DNA from 2 places in the Lysinibacillus sp. NPDC094177 genome. Region 1 is predicted to be linked to the other one. Evidence: riboswitches for the same ligand, from Rfam matches in the RefSeq annotation. Region 1 holds a riboswitch; the other holds the start of a gene.
The links. Region 1 has a riboswitch for cyclic di-GMP ahead of ACQKNC_RS20355 (methyl-accepting chemotaxis protein). Riboswitches for the same ligand answer to the same signal wherever they lie in the genome.
Positions count from the first base shown of each region.

Region 1 (4,221 bases):
TCGGTAATGCCACAGGACGTGGCGTTTTTACCGATGCAGGTCAGTTAGCCGTTATCGCATGGGTGCGATGATTTTAGGCTAACATCCTCTAAGAACTCCTTTTCGATTCCGTGACATCCGCCGGAGGCTTTAGGCCAACAGATGTTTTTTGTGCGAAAGCGCAGTGCTAACGTAGCGTCAGCAAAAGGGGTTCATTCTGTGCGAAAGCGTAGCGACAGGTACAGATGTTTGGACACCCGCTGAAAGATGTTAAAGCATGAAAGAACGAATTCCAATTTAAAAAAGGGATTCGTTCTTTTTGAAATTTATTATTATAATAAACCTTTTGAACGTTTTTCAGCCATTTCTACGAGGCGTTTTGTGATTTCTCCTCCGACTGAACCGTTTGCACGAGAAGAGGCTTCTGGCCCTAATTGTACATTAAATTCTTGTGCGATTTCATATTTCAATTGATCAACAGCTTCATGTACACCAGGAACTAGAAGCTTATTTGAACTACGATTAGCCATTTATCTCACCTCCTTGAGATTAGAATGGTCGAGAGTTAGCTAATCATACATGTTAAAAAGTAAAATGCACATTCTAAATACTATAGAAAGTAACTTTTGGAAAGCTAGCTAAAATTGTGTATGTCTCTGCTATAATAAAGTATGCTTCAGTTTCGAGGATAGGATTGTTAGAAGCGCTTTTACAGTCAAAATGGAGGTTTTTTAAATGACGAACAATGATATATTAATTCGTTTAAGATATGCACTAGATATCAAAAATAAAGATATGGTTGAAATTTTTAAGTTAGGCGGCATGGACTTTACGAAGGAAGAAGTATTGAACATGCTTATTAAAGTTAATGATGAGGAAGAAGCACCAGAAGAATACATCAAATGTAATAATAAAATGGTAGAGGCATTTTTAAATGGATTTATTACATTTAAACGAGGGTCGCAAAAGCCTAAGTCTGGTCAGCTAGAAGGACCACTACCTGTTTCTGGGAAAGAAAGCCCTAATAATATGTTATTAAAGAAAGTGAAGATTGCGTTAGCCTTAACGAGTGAGGAAATGCTCGATATTTTATATGACGGAGGCGTTAGCGTTTCGAAAGGCGAATTAGGTGCCATTTTAAGAAGTCCAAGTCATCGTAATTATAAAGAATGTGGCGATCGCTTTGTGAGAAATTTTTTAAGAGGGCTGACATATAAATATAGAGAAGAGTAAAATGGCTCAATATTAAAGTCTGTTCCTTATTAAAAAGAAGCGTTAAGTCAAGGCGCTATAATAAACGTTCTTTCCTGAATAATCAAGTGGGAATTTTAGTAAACATCCAATATATTAATGATTAACAAAGCAGCTGCGAATTTGTAGCTGCTTTTTTTTGAAATCCTTACGTAAATACCTTTGTTGTGATGAAAATTTTCTATAAAAAGCATTTTTTTCTTAGTTAAATCTAATTGACAACTTGTGGCGAAATTGTGTACACTAATATTGACATAAAGTTGTCACAAAGATGGAAAATAAATGTTCACGAACAGAGGGGTGCTTTTATGTTTGGTTTAGACATTTTATTAGTTGCTATCGCATGTGTTACTATCCCACTTGTTGTTGCTTCAGTTATGTTAGATATTTTTTATGCAGAAAAGAAAAAAGTTCGTTTTTCATTACGCCGTACATCTATGTGGTATTCATGCATGTTTGCTTTATCATTCATACCGTCAGTTTTAGTCATGGTACTAAATAGATAACGATCTTTAATATGAATAATCATTTAGGGGTAATTGATTATTTAAAATTATAGTAGCAGCTACAATATTACGTTGTAGCTGTTTTTAACTTCTTTCAGCAAATGTTTTATGTAACGTAAGTGAAACGGTAGCTACAAAAGTCTTTTGACCGAAAGCGTAGCGACTGGTACAGAAGTCTCCCCTCAATAGGTGGTGAGATAAACGCGGGTTTAAGTTACTTTTCAGTGGGTGAACAAACATCTGCTGAAAAGAGGAACTCAGGCTAAGAACTTCACATCCTGTGAAAACGCCTGAGTGACCGACGTCGTGTTGGCCTAAAGTTTCCGGCGGATGTCTCTGAAGAGTATTATGGATGAGCTGAGAAAATTATGTAATAGTACTCATTTTATAATATTAAAATTGTAAAAAATATGTGTATTTTTATCTAGTGACATTGACTACTTTTACCCATTATGTTAATTTTGTGAGGGAAAAGATGGGTAAATCTACTGTTAGGTAGAGACGCGAAGTTATAGGTCTAAGGTAGTGTATGCTATGCTGGCTAAGCAGGAGTACTAGTCAAGTACATATATTGCTAGTTATATTCTTTGATGCCTGTTTCTTTTGAAATAGGTTATTTTTTTGCCAAAAATACGATAAAGGAGGAAGTAATAATCATGAAGTTGTTGAAAAATGTTCCATTAAAATACAAACTTTTACTAACGGTTTCTATTATTGTTTTGCTTCTAATTGCTATTATTACTACGCAAAGTATTAGAGAATTAAACAATCGAATGTCTGGTGATTTAGAACAAGAGTTAAAAAGTGTTGGTTTATTGACAGCTATGAATCTTGATAGTGATGATATTAAAGATTTATTGACTGAAAAGGGAGAGACTAATGCTATATTTAAGAAAGTTCAAAAACAACTCGATAAGATTAAAGAAGAACAAGGAATTATGAGGTGGAGCTATATTTGGGATGTGCAGGATGCAAGTGGTATTAAACCGATAGGCTATACATCTAATTTGAACGATATAAATGAAGCTGGTGAAGTCGATACTGATTTAGCAGATGAACATGTGAAAACAGCTAATTTGGCAATTGAGAATAATAGTACTGAGGTAACCGATATTTACCAAGACCCTTATGGTTCATGGCGAACTGTATTTAGCCCAATTAAAGATGACAATGGAAAGCTCATTGCATTATTAGGTATTGATTATTCTGCGGACTACATAAATACGATCATTAAAACCAGTGTTATAAAACAGATTGTTATAGCTGTTATTGGAATTTTAATTTTATTAGTTTTACTTTACATAGTTATTGATCGTCTATTAAAACCACTTAAGAAAGTAGTAAATGCTGCAAATCAAGTAGCGAATGGGGAATTAGTAAATGTGGATTTAGAAATAACGAAGGACGAAATCGGAAGTTTATCTGAATCTATTAATACGATGGTTTCAAGTTTACAACATATCATTTTAAATATTAGAAATACATCTGATAATGTATCTTCAGCAGCTAACCAGCTAACTGTTAATGCAGCACAGACATATAATAGTGCAACAAATATTGCTCAAGACATGGGGCAAATCACGCAAAATTCTGAGGCTTCAATGGTTATGACTGAGGAAACAGCTGCTGCTATGGAGGAAACAGCGACAGGCATCCAGCAAATTGCTGACTCTGCTAATACAGCTGCTGAATCATCTATTTCTGCTTCTCAAGCTTCAGAACGTGGAAACCATATTGTTCAGAAAGTCATTGCACAAATGGAATTGATTAATGATTCTGTTGAACAAATAGGGACAACGATAAACGGATTACATATCAATACGAAAAAAATTAGCGATATTGTAAGTCTTATTACAGCAATAGCCGATCAAACAAACCTACTAGCATTAAATGCGGCAATTGAAGCTGCTAGAGCAGGAGAGCACGGGAAAGGCTTCGCTGTTGTCGCTGACGAGGTTAGACGATTAGCGGAACAATCATCACAATCTGCAACGGAAATATACAATTTAATTAGTACAGTCCAAGCTGATTCTAACGCTTCTATCGCTGTAATGGAAAAAGGTAAAGAAGATGTAAAGGCTGGTATGGAGTTTACAAATGAAGTAGGGGAAATCTTTAAAGAAATACTCGCTTCATCAGAAGAAGTTGCAAGTCAGATTCGTGAAATTTCGGCTGCATCTCAACAAATTTCTGCTTCTTCGGAGGAAGTTGCAGCATCTGTCAATAATATTAAGCAATCTACGGAGCAGTCATCTGAATTTTCGTCTAATGTGTCAAATGCAACTCAAGAGCAATTGACAACTATGCAAGAGGTGAAAGAGGCATCGTATTCATTAGGAAACACTGCAGAAGAATTGCAGGTACTTGTAGCAAAATTCAAATTGGAGAATGAATGATGTGTTGATTTTTCACGGAGTTACGAGGAAATTGAAGACAAAGTGAAATCAACTTTTATTTATCGATTTGTATTATTTTACATTTATTC
Region 1 covers NZ_JBNNTW010000018.1:31,434-35,654, forward strand. The annotation lists gene ACQKNC_RS20340 (alpha/beta-type small acid-soluble spore protein) at 312-509, opposite strand; gene ACQKNC_RS20345 (DUF1456 family protein) at 715-1,212, shown strand; gene ACQKNC_RS20350 (hypothetical protein) at 1,539-1,736, shown strand; cyclic di-GMP riboswitch class I at 2,205-2,290, shown strand; gene ACQKNC_RS20355 (methyl-accepting chemotaxis protein) at 2,393-4,132, shown strand.

Region 2 (4,221 bases), on a different contig from region 1:
GCTTTGAGGGTGGTCAGGCAACAAATATTGTATGTGATGAAGTAACAATACTAGCAGAAGCACGTTCTATCGACAAAACGAAGCTAGATGCACAAACTAAGCATATGCAAGAGACGTTTGAACAAGTTTCTGCTTCATTAGGGGCACGAGCTGAAGTAGAAGTGAAGCTAATGTACCCTGGATTCCGTGTAACAGAAAATGATAAAGTTGTTCAAGTGGCAATGGCAGCTGCACACAACATCGACCGCACACCAAAGCTTGGCATTTCAGGCGGAGGTTCCGATGCTAATGTTATTGCAGGCTTTGGCATCCCAACAGTAAATCTGTCGGTTGGGTACGAGGACATTCATACAACAAATGAAAAAATCCCAGTAGAAGAATTAGAAAAATTAGCAGATTTACTTGTTGAAATCGTTAAAGAGTCTGCGAAAAAATAACAACAGAATCGAAGGAAGTGAACGCATGGAAAGTGTAAAGGCAGTAGTTTTTGCTTGTGGTACAGAGGAATATGCAGTGCCTGTGGAACAAGCGATTTCGATTGAAAAGCTAGAGCATGTAACACCGATTCCTCATTTGCCTAATTATCTTCTAGGCTTTACAAGAATTCGTGGCGAGCTCGTACCTGTGCTTGATTTTGAGCGTATTCTTTATAATCGTTCTTCTAATGCTGCAACAGCACGGGTTATTGTGTTGAATACGGACGTTGTAAATTATGGATTACTTGTAACGGAAGCTCGTGAAATTCTTGATTTTGATGAGTCGGTATTAAAGCAAATGGGACTTGTCAATTATTCAAAAACACGATACTTTACAGCTGTGGCTAATCTTGAAAATCGTATGATCACATACGTTGACCCGAAAATACTTGTGAATTCATTAGAAGGTATACGTGAAATAATAAATTATTTACACAAAATGCTTGAAAATGAAAAAGAAAACGTAGAGGCATGAGTTTTTATAGGATTAATAAATCCAATACAACACTTCATAGTTGATGTTTTAGGCAGAATTACAAATTTGTGATTCTGTCTTTCTTTTTAACCTCTTTTCCATTTCGACTGGGCGCACTTTCCTGGAGGCGTCCAATAAGCCACATTACAAATAAGCATAAAAATGGATATGTCTTTCTATAGTATAAAAAGTAAACATTAATTTAGGGGAGGTTTTGTCATATGGATTCAAAGAAAAAGGAAACACCAGAAGAAAAAAGAGAGCGTTTAAAACAAACTGAATTAAAAAACAATGCTACAGGTTCTTTAAACGATGGAATAAATAGGGGAACTAGCGGAAATTTAAATGGTATGGGCTGGAAAGAGACGGTAGTGTTAGTTTTAGTGTTATTTATAGGATACATTACATATAAATTATTTTTCAGTTAAAGATATCAAAAGGAATCTTTATCTAATTTTGCATTCCTTTTTTCTCAATTGCTACACATACATCTTCCATATCATTCATCCAATATGTTCACCTTGATCATCACTACTACGTTTTTATGCTGATATAGTAAAAATAACCTGTGTTCTTATTAACTTATTTGAAAGTTGTTAATAAAATTATGCGTTTTACCTACAGACATTTTCATTCCAACGTCGTATTATGTAAAGCAAGAAAACTACTGTAAAAGGCAAACTTCACCGAAAGGGAAGGACGCAAAGCCATGAGTCTAAACACTATTTTAGTGCATGATTGTCAGGTTGCCAGGTTCTGTTCTATGAGCCTCGGCGAATAGAATGGAGATGTAATATATGGTAAGTCATTCACTATCAAAAGCAATCATTGTTTTTATAGTAACAATTGTAAGTACACTAGGATTAACAATGGGAAAGGTAGACGCAAAGGCCGTGCAAGATAGGGCTACTTGGTTGTGGGATACGACAAAGATTGTCGAAGATGAATCAGGAGTACTCTCATTTTTAGAAAGTAAGCAGGTAAATAAATTATATTTACAAATTAATAGTGATATAGCAAGTAACTATTACAAAAGTTTTATCGATAAAGCATCAGCAAAAGGTATAAAAGTATATGCGTTAGATGGTTCTGCAAACTGGGTTTCAACAGATGGCTATAAAATGCAGGATCAGCTGTTTGACTGGTTACATACATATAATGAAAATGCATCAGCAACAGAGCAATTTTCTGGAGTTCATCTCGATGTAGAGCCCTACTTAAATAGTGGTTGGAGCTCAAACCAAGTAAATACGATTGAATCCTATCAAACGCTTCTTACTAGAGCGAAAGGGGATACCGATCAATTACAATTGCCATTAGAAGTCGATATGCCATTTTGGTTTGACGAAATTACATACAATAACCCATTTGGGCAAGGTTTATTAGCGGATTGGGTAATTGACCAAGTGGAAAGTGTTTCGATAATGGCCTATCGAGATACCGCTAAAGACATAATAAAAATTGTTGAACATGAAATAAACTATGCAAATAAAGTAAATAAATCAATTATTATTGGTGTAGAAACCGGAGCCTCTGATGAAGGGAGAAATATTACCTTCTATGATAATGGAGAAGCTTACATGAATAAACAGTTAGCACAAGTTCATAAGTATTATGCCAATAAAACAAGCTATAATGGTTTTGCCATTCATCATGTTGATAGTTGGATGAATATGCAGCCGTAAAAAAATCCTCTCCAACAATAAGTTGGAGAGGATTTTCTTTGTTTTTACGAAAGTCGACCGCTATAGTCTTCAAATTTAAATTCACGAATGACTTTAATGCCTTCCTCATCGTTATAAGAAACGATTGATGGAAGATTAACACCATTAAACATATGATTTTTTACCATTGAGTAATGCGCCATATCTGTGAATACTAGACGATCGCCTGGTTGTAAAGGTTGTTCAAATGAATAATCACCTATCACATCACCAGCAAGACATGTAAGTCCGCCTAGACGATATGTGTAAGCTAGCTCATTTGGTTGACCTGAACCGATAATCATTGGACGGTATGGCATTTCTAGAACGTCTGGCATATGGCAAGTCGCCGATGTATCTAAAATTGCTAGGTCCATACCGTTTTTCTGCACATCAAGAACAGTTGCTACTAAATAACCTGTATTAAGGGCAACAGCTTCACCTGGCTCTAAATATACGAGAAGGTTATACTTGTCTTGAATGTAATTAATGACATTCACAAGCTTTTCTACATCATAATCGTCACGAGTAATATGATGACCTCCACCAAAGTTTAACCATTTCATTTGATGTAAGACATCACCAAATTTTTCTTCGACAACTTGTATAATACGCTCTAAAGTATCTGAGTTTTGCTCACACATTGCATGGAAGTGTAAACCATCAATACCTTCAAGCTGTGACTTGTCGAAATTGGCTAAAGTTGTGCCAAGACGAGAATTCGTGTAGCAAGGGTCGTAAAGGGCCGTTTCAATTTCAGAGTACTCAGGATTGATACGAATACCACATTCAATTGTTTTACCAGCAGATTTTACTTTGTCCTTATATTGATTCCATTGGTTAAATGAATTAAACACAATATGATCAACATAGCCAAGAAGCTCGTCCATTTCATGCTCTACGTAAGCTGGTGCATAGACATGCACTTCTTTGCCCATTTTTTCATAACCTAATCGTGCTTCAAATAATGAGCTGGACGTAATCCCTGCTAAATATTCACCCACTAATGGGAATGTTGAATGCATTGAAAATCCTTTTAAGGCAAGTAAAATACGGCAGCCTGTTCGATCTTGAATCGATTTTAAAAGCTCTAGATTTTTTGTTAATAATCGCTCATCCACTACGTAAGAAGGGGATGGAACTTTTGAAAAATCAATTGGTTTCATCGGCTTAATTCCTTCGTTTCTAAATCAAGGTCAAGTAATTCTGGATTGTGGCTTTCTTGCCATGGTAGACCCCATTTATTTAACGCATCCATGAATGGATCTGGATTGAAATCTTCGACGTTCCAAACGCCTGGTTTACGCCATTCACCGTTCATCACAAGCATCGCACCAATCATTGCTGGCACACCAGTTGTGTAAGAAATCGCCTGTGAACCAACCTCGTTATAACATTCTTCGTGGTCACATACGTTGTACACATAATAAGTTTTTTCTTTGCCATCTTTTAGACCGCGAACGATACAACCGATATTTGTTTTCCCTTTTGTACGTGGTCCAAGTGATGCTGGATCAGGTAGTACAGCTTTAAGGAAGTGGATTGGTTGAATCATTTGTCCTTCAAA
Region 2 covers NZ_JBNNTW010000001.1:229,058-233,278, reverse strand. The annotation lists gene ACQKNC_RS01110 (M20/M25/M40 family metallo-hydrolase) at 1-437, shown strand, start outside; gene ACQKNC_RS01105 (chemotaxis protein CheW) at 463-951, shown strand; gene ACQKNC_RS01100 (DUF6366 family protein) at 1,173-1,379, shown strand; cyclic di-GMP riboswitch class I at 1,617-1,705, shown strand; gene ACQKNC_RS01095 (amidase) at 1,749-2,636, shown strand; gene nspC (carboxynorspermidine decarboxylase) at 2,681-3,820, opposite strand; gene ACQKNC_RS01085 (saccharopine dehydrogenase family protein) at 3,817-4,221, opposite strand, start outside.
Region 2: it holds a riboswitch for cyclic di-GMP, as region 1 does, so the genes downstream of both, ACQKNC_RS01095 (amidase) here and ACQKNC_RS20355 (methyl-accepting chemotaxis protein) in region 1, are expected to answer to the same signal.